Regions from separate parts of the Synechococcus sp. F70.1 genome, predicted to be linked through region 1. Evidence: predicted binding sites of a transcription regulator. Region 1 holds the regulator's gene; the other holds the start of a gene.
The links. The regulator HrcA, encoded in region 1, represses chaperone genes, less so after heat shock. The targets are predictions, from matches to a motif close to TTAGCACTCNNNNNNNNNGAGTGCTAA.
Positions count from the first base shown of each region.

Region 2: groES (co-chaperone GroES) is a predicted target of HrcA. The motif match lies at 2,639-2,665, and genes of this name have one in related genera.

Region 1 is NZ_JANSJL010000087.1:63,745-70,812, reverse strand. It holds gene NW860_RS09065 (glucokinase) at 1-288, shown strand, start outside; gene NW860_RS09060 (NUDIX hydrolase) at 312-881, opposite strand; gene trpE (anthranilate synthase component I) at 995-2,512, shown strand; gene tilS (tRNA lysidine(34) synthetase TilS) at 2,509-3,516, opposite strand; gene hrcA (heat-inducible transcriptional repressor HrcA) at 3,555-4,712, opposite strand; gene NW860_RS09040 (endonuclease MutS2) at 5,177-7,068, opposite strand, start outside.
Region 2 is NZ_JANSJL010000084.1:1,998-9,065, reverse strand. It holds gene NW860_RS08665 (cytochrome b6-f complex iron-sulfur subunit) at 25-543, shown strand; gene NW860_RS08660 (apocytochrome f) at 686-1,669, shown strand; gene NW860_RS08655 (PhzF family phenazine biosynthesis protein) at 1,723-2,580, opposite strand; gene groES (co-chaperone GroES) at 2,746-3,057, shown strand; gene groL (chaperonin GroEL) at 3,148-4,782, shown strand; gene NW860_RS08640 (DUF429 domain-containing protein) at 4,930-5,766, shown strand; gene NW860_RS08635 (GuaB3 family IMP dehydrogenase-related protein) at 5,794-6,957, shown strand; tRNA gene NW860_RS08630 (tRNA-Val) at 6,996-7,067, shown strand.

The DNA.
Region 1 (7,068 bases):
CTCGAGGGACGGGATCCTCTAGCTATGGAGTGTTTGCGGCTGTTTATTAGCCTCTACGGAGCGGCTGTTGGCAATTTTGCCCTGCACCTATTGCCCCGGGGTGGGCTGTTCCTTGCCGGTGGGATTGCCCCCAAGCTCTTGCCCCTGTTGCGCCAGGGGGAGTTTCTAGCGGCGTTTTTGGACAAAGGGCGAATGCGGCCGCTGTTGGAACAGCTGTCGGTGCAGGTGGTGCTTAACGAGCAGGTGGGTTTGAGGGGGGCCGCCCGCCATGCTGCCACCTTGCTGTAGTCCTCCTCTTTCGCTGCGGGGGATTAGCTCCCAGCGGCACTGACCCCCTTTTCCGAGGCCAAAAACAGCTGAGCCCGCCAAAAGCAGGCAATGGATTTGCTGTCCAAATCAAGGCCAAAACGAGCTTTCTCTGTAAGTTCAGCCGGGGAAAACTCGACAACAGTAATGTCTTCGTCTTCATCCCTTGCTGGAGGAGAGTCCAGCACTTCCAGATCCCGCGCCAGATAGGCGTACATAATCTCGCTGGAATAGCCGGGGCAGAGATAAAACTGGCCAAGTGAATCCCAGCGGTGGGCCCGCAGACCGGTTTCTTCCTCCAGCTCGCGGCGAATGGTTTCGTCCGGATGTTCTCCCGGCTCGACCGTACCCGCTGGAAATTCATAAAGGTAGGAGGCGACGGCAAAGCGATACTGGCGAATGCAGACAAACTTGCCCTCGGCAGTCACTGGCACAGCCACCACGCCCCCGGGGTGGATGAGGTACTCCCGCTCCCCCTCTGTGCCGTTGGGAAAGCGCAGACGCTGGCTGACGAAGGTGTACTTGTGGCCCTGAAAGCGCAGGCGCTCGCGGAGGACTTGCGATGGGATTTGCATGGCCAAGATTTCCCAAGAGTAGAGCCGCTCCTAGCTTAGTGGTTTCCGGCCCTGTTGCCAGGGATCCACTGTGGGATACAGTCGGGGAAAGCAGGGATCCCACCTGGCAAGCCATGATTTACCCTCCCCTGAAAGAGTTTCTTGCCCTCACGGGTCAGGGCAACTTCATCCCGGTGTACCAGGAATGGGTGGCGGATTTGGAAACGCCTGTCTCTGCCTGGTACCGCGTCTGCGCCGGGCAGCCCTACAACTTTCTGCTGGAATCAGTGGAGGGAGGGGAACAGGTGGCCCGCTACAGCTTCCTCGGCTGCGATCCCCAGTGGGTGCTGGAGGTGCGCGGGGATCAGGCTTGGCAAATCCACCGCGATGGGCATCGGGAGCAGCATCGGGGGGATCCCTTCGCCATCTTGGCCCGCTGCCTAGAGCCCTATGAGCCGGTGCACCTGCCGGAGTTGCCCAGCAGCATTGGCGGGCTCTTTGGCTACTGGGGCTATGAGCTCATCCGCTGGATTGAGCCCAAGGTGCCCATCTATCCCCTGCAACCAGAGGACCCTCCCGACGCCATCCTGATGCAGGTGGACAGCATCCTCATCTTCGACCAGGTCAAGCGCAAGATCTGGGTGGTGGCCTTTGCTGACACGCGCCAGCAGCCGGCGGAGCAGGCCTACGCCCAAGCCTGCCAGAGGGTGGAAAAGTTGGTGCAGCAGCTCAGCGCCCCCCTGGCCCTATCCCACCTCAGCCTCAACTGGAAGCCCCACCTGCCGGATCAGATCCCCCCCAGCACGCTCAGCCGCAACGCCTACTGCCAGGCCGTGGAGCGGGCCAAAGAGTACATCCGCGCCGGCGAGATCTTTCAGGTTGTGCTCTCGCAGCGCTTCACCACTCCCTTTGCCGGCGATCCCTTCCGGCTTTATCGCTCCCTGCGGCTCATTAACCCCTCTCCCTACATGGCATTTCTCCAGTTTGGCGATCTTTGCCTTGTCGGCTCCAGCCCAGAGGTGATGGTCAAGCTCAGCCGCGTTGGGGAAGAGCGCCTTGCCACCGTTCGTCCCATTGCCGGCACCCGCCCTCGCGGCGCTACCCCTGCCGAAGACCACCAGTTGGAGCAGGAGCTGTTGGCGGATCCCAAGGAGCGGGCGGAACATGTGATGCTGGTGGACTTGGCCCGCAACGACCTAGGCCGGGTCTGCCGCCTGGGATCCGTGCAGGTGGACGACCTGATGCAGATTGAGCGCTACAGCCACGTGATGCACATTGTCAGCAACGTGGTGGGGCAGTTGGATCCCCGCTACAGCGCCTGGGATCTGCTGCGGGCCACCTTTCCTGCGGGCACGGTTACCGGCGCTCCTAAGATCCGCGCCATGCAGATTATCCACGAACTGGAAGGGTGCCGCCGCGGCCCCTACGCTGGCGCCTACGGCTACTACGACTTTGCCGGCCAACTGAACACCGCCATCACCATCCGCACCCTCCTGGTTCACCGCGGCCAGGTGAGTGTGCAGGCGGGGGCGGGCATTGTGGCCGACTCGGAGCCGGAGCGGGAGTACCAAGAATGTTTGAACAAAGCGCGGGGCATGCTCATGGCTGTAGCCAGTTTGCAGGAAAGCCAGGGTGGCGCAGGGCCGCTTTAGCGCTGCTGTTGAGCGCAAGGGCGAGAAACCCAAGCCAAGTACTCTTCCTTCACCTCCAGCCAGCCACCGCCGGGGTAGTCGGGGCTGCGGCTGCGGCGACCTGCTTTGAGGAGCCGGACCCCGGCTTCCACCTGCTCAAAGGTGGGGTGATGGGGGAGCAGCAAGGACAAGAACTGAAACAGGACTTGCCGCTGCAGCGCAAGGGGAGCAGCTCGCAAGGGATCCCGCCGCAACCCCGGCAGGGCCGGCTCATACACCTGCGGCCATAGCTGAGCGGCTTGGGCCACCACCAGTTCATGTTCTGCTTGTAACAAGATGGCGGCCCGGTTCAGAGCTTTTTCCACCTGGGGATTGAGGTGCCGCTTGAGATAGGGTATCACCTCCAGGCGGAGACGGTTGCGTCCGTGCGCCAAATCTTGATTGCTGCGATCCGGCCAGACCGGAAGCTGGTACTGCCGGCAAAACTCCTCTGTTTCCCACCGGAAAAGGCCTAGGAGAGGCCGCACCAGCCAGGCCGAGAAGGGATCCCGCTCGTCCAAACGCCGCCGCCAATCCAGACTAGCTAGCCCAGCTGCCCCCGTGCCCCGCAGCAGGTTCCACAAGAACGTCTCCGCGCGGTCACTGGCGGTGTGCCCCGTAACCACTGCCTCGCAATTCCAGGTGCGCGCCCATTTGTCCAGCTGTTGGTAGCGCCAAACCCGAGCCCCCGCCTCATCCCAGCGGATGGGATCGGCAGTTTCAATGGCATGAGGCAGGCCCTGCTGCTGCAGCCACTCTTGCAAAAAGCAGGCACACGCCGTTTCATCCTCCGACCAGCGGTGGTTACAGTGCAGGACAAAGATTTGCCAGTTCCAGCGCCGCTGCAGATCGCGCAGGATCTGGAGCAGACAGAAAGAATCTTGCCCGCCGGAAAGGGCCACTAGCAGCCGCTGGCCGGGGCGCAGCAGTTGCCGCTCGCGGATGGCACACTGAACGCGTAGGTGAAGAGGGGAGAGTCTGGCCACGGTGGGCGATTGCTCTTGGGAACTTGCACCTAGACTTCCTAGGCCAGAGCCCGCGTGAGATGGGAGGCCACCGTCTGCACCGCTGCAATGCTCCGCTCGTAGGCCATCCGCGTTGGCCCCAGCACGGTAACCGTCCCCAGCGGCGCCGAGCGACGGCGGTAGACTGAGGTGATAACCGTGCAGTGGCGCAGAGACTCCAGCGGATTCTCGCTGCCAATGTAGATGACCACGGGGATGGTGTGGAAGGGATCGCCAGAGGAGGGCGGGGCAGAAGGAGTAGCCTCGCTAGAGATCTGGCAATCTGGGGGGCTGGTAGTATAGAGCCCAATCATCCCTTGCAGTTGCTCGGATCCCGCCTCAATCAACTGGGCCACCGCTTGCACCCGTTGGGTCTGGGAGAACTCTGGCTGTCGCATCAGCTCTGTCATGCCTGCGCTAAACACAGGCCCCAAAGAGGGCCGCAGGTAGCGCTGGACCACTGAGCGCAGCAGTTGCTGCAGCCACTGGCTGTAGGCGCGAAACTCTTCGTCTAGCTTTAGCCAGCTCAGGTCCTGCAGCTCGGCAAAGGTCTTGCCCCGCAGCTTGAGGGTGAGAAAGTTGCTCAGTAGCTGCAGCTCGTCTTCCAAATCCTCATAGCGGCTGTCGGGCCATGCCGGTGGGCTGACCAAGGCTGAGTGGGCTTGGTAGGAATCGGTAACCACCACCACCATCACCCGCCCTGGCCCTACCGACAGCAACTGCACGTGGTGAATGGCTACAAGGGGCCCCTGAGGGGGGGTGATGAGGGCAATGCAGCCGCTCACGTGGGCCAAAAGCTGCGCCACCCTCTGGAGGAAACTGTCGAGGTCGTCTCCCAGCTCGCGACTAACCTGATCCAACAGCCGCTGCAGCGCAGGGTGGGGCTCCGGCTGGGGAGCGTCGTCGGGGATCCCCTCCATGCAGACGGAGGTCAACAAATCGTTGACATAAACCCGATAGCCAAAGTCGGAAGGGATCCGACCGGCAGAGGTGTGGGGCTGGAACAGCAACCCCGCCTGCTCAAGGGTGGCTAAGTCGTTACGAATGGTGGCTGTGCTTACCCCAAAGTTATACGACTGAGCCAAAGTCTTGGAGCCGACAGGTTCAGCCGTTGCAATGTAGCTGCGCACTGTCGCCCAGAGGATCTTCCGCTGGCGGGGAGTCAGTTCAAGTTTCATGGCCGCTCAAAAGAATCTGGTTAACCCGTATCTCAAAGCAGACTGCCAAGCAACCGGTAGATTCCCGTTGAGGACTGAGATACCAATCTAAATGAACCTTTAGTCTACCTAACGCTTCGTATTGATGAATTGATAATTTTTGACTTTTTGACAATTTAATTAACCTCGCTGGGGTGGACTGCCTGGCAAGGAAAGCTGCAAAATACCGACAGAGGCGTTGGGTTCGCCCTAAGCTTTCCCCAGAGCTGCTACTTCTGGGGCAACAGGGCTTACCTTTATCCCCTTTGTAACCTTTTGTTCTGAGGTTGCTCCAGGAGCTGAGAGTTCGCCTAGCTGCTCTGAGGGTAGCCGTTTTGGGAGGCAGGGGAAGATCTCGTTGACGAGCAAAGGCCTGACGGAGCTGAGTCCAGAGGACTAAGGGGATCGAGCTCCGCTAGCAGCTTGAGAGATCCGCCCGCTCCTTGCTAGCGCAGCTGGGCCACGGTTACGCCGCTTCCTCCCTCCTGGGGAGGTGCCGCAGCAAAACTCTGAACGCGCGGGTGATTTTGGAGATAGGCCCGGATACCCGCCCTGAGGCGACCCGTGCCGTGGCCGTGGATGATCCAAACGGGACCAGGAGGTGCCTGGGCCAAGTGCGCTTCGAGAATAGCCTCGGCCTCAGCCACGGTTTTCCCCCTTAGATCAAGGGTGTTGTGGCTGGTGCGCAGGTTAAGGGGGGCGGTGGCTGGTGGCGGGGGAGGTGGAGCCTTGGGGCGTTGGCGCTGCTTAGCCTGGTGTTCATCGAGGGGATCCAACTGGGCCCTTGGCACGGTGAACTTGAGGATGCCGCTGCGCACCACATACACCTCTCCTTCGACGGCAATGACCTCTCCCGTTTGTCCCAGCCCCCGCAGCCGCACCCGATCCCCCACCTCCGGCACAAACTCCGTGTCCACAGGTTGAGGTGCCGGCAAGTAGCGCTTGCGGATTTGCTCGAGATGGGCGGTTACTTGGTGAGGAGCGTCCCCCTGTTGCAGCTTGCGAATGGCGGCAGCCACTTCTTGGCGGGCAGCAGCCAGCAGAGTTTCCAGCCCCTGGCGCTGCTGGTACTCCAGTTGGGCCTCTCGCTCGGCCAGCCGCCGGCTGCGCTCTTGCATTTGGCGGTAGAGGGTCTCTAGCTCTTGGTGCAGGGATCCCACCTGGGCTGCCCGCTCTTCCAATTGAGCCCGCTGCGCTTCCAACCCAGCGATGACCTTATCCACTTGGCTTTCTCCCTGCAGACGCCGCTGGGCCCGCCGCAGGATCTCCGGATCCAACTGCAGCCGCTGGGCAATGGTCAAGGCGTTGGAGCGGCCCGGGATCCCCCACAACAGGCGATAGGTTGGGGCCAGGGTGGCTTCATCAAACTCCACCGAGGCATTTTCAAAGCCGGGGTGCTGGTACTTGAGGGCCTTCAGCTCGCCGTAGTGGGTGGTGGCCAGAGTCAGCAGGGCCTTTTCCGAGAGATACTCCAATAGCCCAGCCGCTAGGGCAGCGCCTTCGGTGGGATCCGTGCCCGCCCCCACCTCGTCCAGCAGAACAAGGGCCGGCGCTGGACTAGACTGCAGGGTTTGCACAATGCGGCTAATCCGATGGATGTGGCCGGAAAAAGTGGAGAGGTTTTGCTCCAGCGATTGCTCGTCACCGATGTCGGCATAGACCCCGTCAAACCAAGGCAGTTGGGGCGGATCTTGAGCTGGTAGGAAGATCCCTGCTTTAGCCATCAGCACCAACAGGCCCAGCGTCTTCAAGGCAACGGTTTTGCCACCGGTGTTAGGGCCAGTGATGACCACAGCACGAATAGACTCGGGGAGGGTGAAATCGATGGGCACCACTTCTAGGCCCTTGCCCTCTTGACGGGCCTGCCACCACAGCAAAGGGTGTCTAACCCGGCGCAGGCGCAATCCACCGGCAACAAACTGCGGACGGTTGCCCTCCAACCAAAGGCTATAGCGGGCGCGAGCCAGGGCTACCTCCAGCCTCACCATCACCGCTTGCAGGTGCTCCAAGTCGGCAGCCACGGCTCCCACCTGGGCCGAGAGCGCCGCCAAGATTCGCTCCTCCTCCGCCCGGAGGCGAGCCTCGGTTTCTCGCAAGCGGTTGCCCAGCTCCACCACCGCATAAGGCTCTACATAGAGGGTAGCCCCACTGGCAGAGCTGTCGTGGACAAGGCCGCGGATGAGATCCCGGTGGGTGGCCTTCACCATCAGCACAAAACGTCCCTGCCGCTGGCCAATCAGGGTATCCTGCAGCGCCTGTGGGCACTGGCTCATCACCTCTTGCAGGCGTTCCTGGATCTGGCTGCGAAAAAGGCGGTGCTGACGGCGCAGGTCGGCAA
Region 2 (7,068 bases), on a different contig from region 1:
ACTTCTCAGGCTTTCCTGACCATTATGACCGAAGCGATGAGCAACTTTGAGGCGCCCCCCATGAGCCGGCGGGTTCTCTTGAACGCCCTTCTCAGCGGCTCGGTGGGGGTGGTGGTCGTGGGTGCCCTCTACCCGGTGGTGAAGTATTTCATTCCTCCCTCTGCCGGTGGGACAGGGGAGGGGGTAATTGCCCAAGATGCCCTCGGCAGGCCAATTCGCGTCAGCGAGCTGCTAGCTACCCACGCGGCTACGGACCGCGTCCTGGCCCAGGGCTTGAAGGGAGATCCCACCTACATCGTGATCGACAATGGAGCGGTGGCTAACTACGGCCTCAACGCCGTCTGCACCCACCTCGGCTGCGTGGTGCCCTGGAATGCAGGAGAAAACCTCTTCAAGTGCCCCTGTCACGGATCCCAATACGCAGCCAATGGCAAGGTCATCCGGGGGCCGGCTCCCCGTTCGTTGGAGCTAGTCAGCGTCACGGTGGACGGCGACAACATTCGCTTTAGCCCTTGGCAGGGCCCCGATTTCCGCGAGGCCTAAACGCGCCATTGCAGGGCTGGCGGTGGCAAGAGGAAAGCCTGAAGAGGGCACGGCGTTGGTCTTAGCCAGAGCGTCCACAGGCTGTCGAGGAGAGGGCGCAAAAAGCTTTTGCAGATTGGAATTGCAATTTTGAGTTGAGCTTATGAAGCGAATTTTTTTCTTGGCCTTGTGCGCGCTGCTGCTAATGGTCGTAGCATCTCCGCCAGCAGCAGCCTACCCCTACTATGCCCAGATGGCCTACGATAACCCCCGCGAGGCAACGGGGAAAATTGTCTGCGCCAACTGCCACCTGAACGCCATGCCTGTCCGGGCTGAAGTGCCGCAGGCGGTTACCCCCGGTCAGGTGTTCACCATTAAAGTTGGAATTCCCTACGACCTAAGCAAGCAGCAGGTGCTAGCAGATGGCAGCAAGGGCGGCTTGAATGTTGGCGCGGTGGTGATCTTGCCAGAGGGCTTCCGCCTGGCCACCGAGGAGGAAATGACAGAAAAGCAGCGGCAGGAGACCGCTGAGACCTACATCACTCCCTACAGTGACCAGAAGCCCAACATCCTCCTGGTGGGGCCGTTGCCCGGTGAGCAGCACCAGGAAATCGTCTTCCCGGTGGTAGCCCCTGACCCGAAAGAGGATCCCTCAGTGGCTTTCATGAAATATCGGGTTTACATTGGCGCCAACCGGGGCCGTGGCCAGATCAACCCCGATGGCAGCCTCAGCAACAACAACGTCTTCCGCGCTCCCGCCACCGGCCGCCTGACCAGCATCGCCACTATCGAGTCGGATCTTAGCGACCTGCCGGCAGAGCTGGCCGCCCTGGTGCCACCCGAATACGAGTTGCCGGGCACGCGAGTGCTCAGCTTCGAAACTGAGAACGGTATCCAGCATCTGGTGGTGCCGCCGGGGCCGGAGTTGGTGGTTAACATTGGCGACAGCGTCAAAGAAGGGGATCCGGTTACCAACAACCCCAACGTGGGCGGCTTTGGCCAAGTGGAGCGGGATCTGGTGCTGCAGAGCCCGGATCGGGTGAAGTGGATGGTGGCCTTCCTGGCGGCAGTGGCTATCACTCAGCTCCTCTTGGTACTCAAGAAAAAGCAAGTGGAACTTATTCAGGCGGCAGAACTTTTGGGCTAGCCCCACTCTTCCCATCATTCCCAGCACCCCGGAACCAGCCGGGGTGTTTTTTCTTAAGGAATCCTCAGCTCTCCCACCATCACCAGCACTGCCTGCCCGGCAATCTCCACCCGAGCGCCGAGATAGCGACACCAGAGCTCACCCCCCCGCGTCGAGAGCTGCCGCACCCTGAGCTCAGTTCGACCCAGCCGCTTCGACCAATAAGGCGCCAACAGACACTGGGCAGAGCCGGTTACGGGATCCTCCGGAATCCCCAAGCGGGGGGCGAAAACGCGGCAAACAAAATCCGCTCCCTCCTCTGAATCTGCTCCGCCAGCGGTGACGATTAACCCGGAGACAGGGAGCGCCTCCACCTGAGCCCAATTCGGCTGGACTTGCCGCACCTGCTGCGCCGAAGCCAGCACCGCTACCCCCATGCTGCCGCGGTACAACTCTAGAGGAGGGATCCCCAAGGCCGCCGCCACCTGTTCTTGCGCTTCCAGCCAAGGTTGGGGAGTCTGGGAGGGGAAATCCATCGCTAGCCGCTTTCCTTGCTGCCGCACCAACACCTGGCCACTGCGGGTGGAGAAGGCCACCTCCTGAGCTTCTGGGTGAACTTCGCTCAAGAGCACATGGGCAGCAGCTAGGGTGGCGTGCCCACAGAGATCCACTTCCGTTGTGGGGGTAAACCAGCGCAGGCTGTAGTGGGGGAGGCCATCCCAGGATCCCTGGGGCAGCAAAAAAGCTGTTTCCGACAGATTGTTCTCTGCCGCAATTGCCTGCAACAGCTCCTGCGGCAGCTCCTGGGACAGCAAGCAAACCGCTGCCGGATTGCCCCTAAAGGGCACTGCCGTAAAGGCATCCACCTGAAACAAGGGAATTCGCACCGCCTCTCCTCCCCCAAAGGGCGCAGAGGAAGTCGGGAGATCCACACCCAACCGCCTCGTCTGTCGTTGCAGCTATTGTCAGGCTGCAGAGCTGACTGATAAACTAGCACTCGGAAGCCGAGAGTGCTAAAGCCTCAATGGATGCAAGTTTAGTTGACTCCTCAATCACCCTTTGACTTCCTGCCATAGGCATCACGGAGGACACTTGGTATGGCTGCAGTAACGCTGAACGTCTCTACGCTGAAACCGCTGGGCGACCGTGTGCTGGTGAAAGTTGCCCAGCAGGATGAGAAAACCGCAGGCGGGATCTTTTTGCCTGACACTGCCAAAGAGAAACCCCAAGTAGGGGAAGTGGTTGCGGTCGGTCCTGGCAAGCGCAATGACGATGGCAAGGTTATTCCAATAGAGCTGAAAGTAGGCGACAGAGTACTCTACTCCAAGTACGCCGGCACGGAGGTGAAGCTGGGTACCGAGGAGTATGTGCTGCTAGCTGAGCGGGACATCCTCGCCATTGTTCAGTAGTTCTAGCAAGAGGCGGCAAGTGCTGTAAAAGAGACCAACTGCTGCTAGCTTCTAGCTTATCCTTCGTTGGCTGACCGTTGGAGGTTGACTATGGCTAAGTCGATTATTTTCAGCGAAGAAGCCCGTCGCGCTCTTGAACACGGCATGGACATTTTGGCAGAGGCCGTAGCCGTTACCCTTGGCCCCAAAGGGCGCAACGTGGTGCTGGAGAAAAAATTTGGCGCACCCCAGATTGTCAACGATGGGGTAACCATTGCCAAAGAAATTGAGCTGGAAGACCACATTGAAAACACGGGAGTTTCTCTCATCCGTCAAGCTGCCTCTAAAACCAACGACATCGCTGGCGACGGCACCACTACAGCTACGGTCTTGGCCCACGCCATGGTGAAAGAAGGGCTCAAGAACGTGGCTGCTGGCGCCAACCCCATTGCCCTCAAGCGCGGCATTGACAAGGCGGTGAAGTTCCTAGTGGACAAAATTGCTGAACATGCCCGCCCAGTAGAAGACTCCAAAGCCATTGCCCAGGTGGCGGCCATTTCCGCTGGCAACGATGAGGAAGTGGGCCGCATGATTGCCGAGGCCATGGAAAAAGTGGGCCGCGAGGGGGTGATCTCCCTAGAAGAAGGCAAGTCCATGACCACCGAGCTGGAAGTGACGGAGGGGATGCGCTTTGACAAAGGCTACATCTCCCCCTACTTCGTCACTGACACGGAGCGGATGGAGGCGGTTCTGGAGAACCCCTACGTCCTAATCACCGACAAGAAGATTACCCTGGTGCAAGACCTGGTGCCGGTTCTGGAGCAAGTGGCCCGCGCCGGTCGTCCGCTGCTGATCATCGCCGAAGACATTGAGAAGGAAGCCCTGGCCACCTTGGTGGTGAACAAGCTGCGGGGCGTGCTGAGCGTGGTGGCGGTGAAAGCGCCCGGCTTTGGGGATCGCCGCAAGGCCATGCTGGAGGACATCGCCATCCTCACCGGCGGCGAAGTGATTAGCGAGGAGCGCGGCCTGAAGCTGGAGAATGCACGTCTTGAGTCCTTTGGCTCGGCTCGCCGCGTCACGGTAACCAAAGACCACACCACCATCGTGGCGGAGGGCAATGAAGCGGCGGTGAAAGCCCGTTGCGAGCAAATCCGTCGCCAAATTGAAGAGACCGACTCCACCTACGACAAAGAAAAACTGCAAGAGCGCCTGGCCAAGCTAGCTGGCGGTGTGGCGGTGATTAAAGTGGGCGCGGCCACCGAAACGGAAATGAAGGATCGCAAGCTGCGCCTGGAAGATGCCATCAACGCCACCAAGGCGGCGGTAGAAGAGGGGATCGTCCCCGGCGGCGGCACCACTCTGGCCCACCTGATTCCGGTGGTTACGGAGTGGGCGCAGGCCAACCTGTCTGGCGATGAGCTGGTGGGAGCTATGCTGGTGGCCCGTGCTCTGGGCGCTCCGCTGCGCCGCATTGCCGAGAACGCCGGCCAGAACGGCTCGATTGTGCTGGAGCGGGTGAAAGAGAAGCCCTTCACGGTGGGTTACGATGCCCAGAACGACGCCTATGTGGATATGTTCGAAGCGGGTATCGTTGACCCAGCCAAAGTCACCCGCTCTGCCCTGCAAAACGCTGCCTCGATTGCCGGCATGGTGCTCACCACCGAAGCTATTGTGGTGGACAAGCCCGAGCCCAAGAACAACAAGCCAGCTGGCGGTGGCGGCGGCGCGGATGACTACGACTACTAATCCCCTGGCACGAAGAGGCAACGGCTTCTCCAGGTAGCAGAGAGTCTGCTGCCTTGCCGGGGTAGAGTTGACTGCCTGAAATAATCTTTCGGGATCCCAGGTGGGATCCCTTTTCCTTATCCCAGGGGGCGCAGAGGAGAAGGCGGCGTGGCACGGTTAGTCTGCATTGGCCTAGATCTGGCCTGGTCAGCCCGCAACCCTTCGGGGGTGGCGACGCTGGAGGTGGAGATTCTGGATCCCGCCATTCAAAACCTGACAGGCTACCTCCTGGACAGCCGCCTCCTGGGGACCAATGAGGAAATTGTGGACTACATCCAAGCCCAAGCTAGAGGGGATCCCTGCCTGGTGGCAGTGGATGCCCCCTTGCGCGTTCCTAACTTGAGGGGCCAGCGGCAGGCAGAAGCCGAACTCAACCGTGTGTTTCGACCCTACGCTGCCGGCGCCCACCCCGCCAACCGCCGGCTTCTGGAAAGAAATGGTCAGGTGCGAGGAGAAGCGCTGGTGCAAGCCCTCGCCCGCTATGGCTTTCAGGAGCAGGCCAGCATCGAGCAGGGGCGCTTGGCCCGTCAAGTTACTGAAGTCTTCCCCCACAGTGCCATCGTGAGCCTGTTTGGCCTTAGCCGCAGCCTCCCCTACAAGGCGCGTCCCCGCCGCAGCTGGCAGGAGCAAGAACAGGCCTGGCGGCTGTACCAGCAACATCTGCGCGCCTTGGCCAGCACCGATCCCTCTCTGCAGGGCCACGAGCCCCTGCTCCAAGTGGAGGTGGGATCCCTCAGGGGCCGCCAGCTCAAAAACTACGAAGACCAAGTCGATGCCTTGATGTGCGCCTACATTGCCCTCTACGGCTTCCGCTGGGGATCCCAGCGCTGCCACAGCTTCGGAAGTCTGCAGGAAGGGCACATCTTCACACCCTTGCCCAAGAAGCCAGTTGACTCCAAAACTTTCTCTGGCTTTAGAGACCTCCTTGGCGGCATGATTAATTAAGGGATCCTCTTGCTAAAGAGGAAAGAAATGAACGTCCAACTGGGCCGCAATCGACAGGCAAGACGGGCTTACGGACTGGATGAGATTGCGCTGGTGCCGGGCAGGCGAACCCTGGATCCCAGCCTGGTGGATACCCACTTCACTATAGGAGGGATCCAACGACCCATCCCCATCATTGCCAGCGCCATGGATGGCGTGGTGGATGTCAAGATGGCGATTTTGCTCTCCAAGCTGGGGGCTTTTGGAGTGCTGAACCTAGACGGGATCCAAACTCGCTACGCGGATCCCGACGAGGTGCTGGAGCAGATTGCCGCAGTTGGCAAAGACGAGTTCGTCCCCCTGATGCAGCGCCTCTACAGCGAGCCGGTCAAGCCAGAGCTAATCCAAGAGCGCATTCGCCAGATCAAAGCTGCCGGCGCCATTGCTGCCGCTAGCTGTGTGCCCGCCCACGCTGCCCAATACGGTCCCCTGGTCGCGGAAGCGGGGGGGGATCTGTTTTTCGTCCAGGCCACTGTGGTTTCCGTCCACCACAAGGTGCCTGAGGGCATGCAAAAGCTCGATTTGGCCCAGTTCTGCCGCTCTATGCCCATTCCCGTAGTGGTGGGCAACTGCGTCACCTACGAGGTGGCCCTAGAGCTAATGCAAGCAGGAGCAGCGGGGGTCCTGGTGGGCATCGGCCCGGGGGCCGCTTGCACCTCCCGCGGCGTGCTGGGGGTGGGGGTGCCACAGGCTACCGCGATTGCCGACTGTGCTGCCGCCCGCGACCAGTTCCTGGCCGAAACCGGCACCTACGTTCCCATCATCGCCGACGGCGGCCTGGTGACCGGGGGTGACATTTGCAAAGCCATTGCCTGTGGGGCCGATGCAGTGATGATCGGATCCCCTTTGGCCCGTGCCCAAGAGGCGCCCGGTCGCGGCTTTCACTGGGGTATGGCCACTCCTAGCCCCGTCTTGCCCCGCGGCACCCGCATCCGCGTGGGATGCACCGGCACCCTGGAAGAAATCTTGTGCGGCCCCGCCCGCCTCGATGACGGCACCCACAACCTCTGGGGTGCTCTGCGCACCAGCATGGCCACCCTGGGCGCTGCCAACCTCAAGGAAATGCAGCAGGTGGAGATCTGCATTGCCCCTTCCCTGCTCACCGAGGGCAAGGTGTACCAGAAAGCCCAGAGCCTGGGCATGGGGAGATAGCGCCCGCCAATGCTAAACTCAGTAGCCGGGATCCCCAAGGGCGGTTAGCTCAGCGGTAGAGCGCCTGCCTTACAAGCAGGATGTCACTGGTTCGAGTCCGGTACCGCCCAT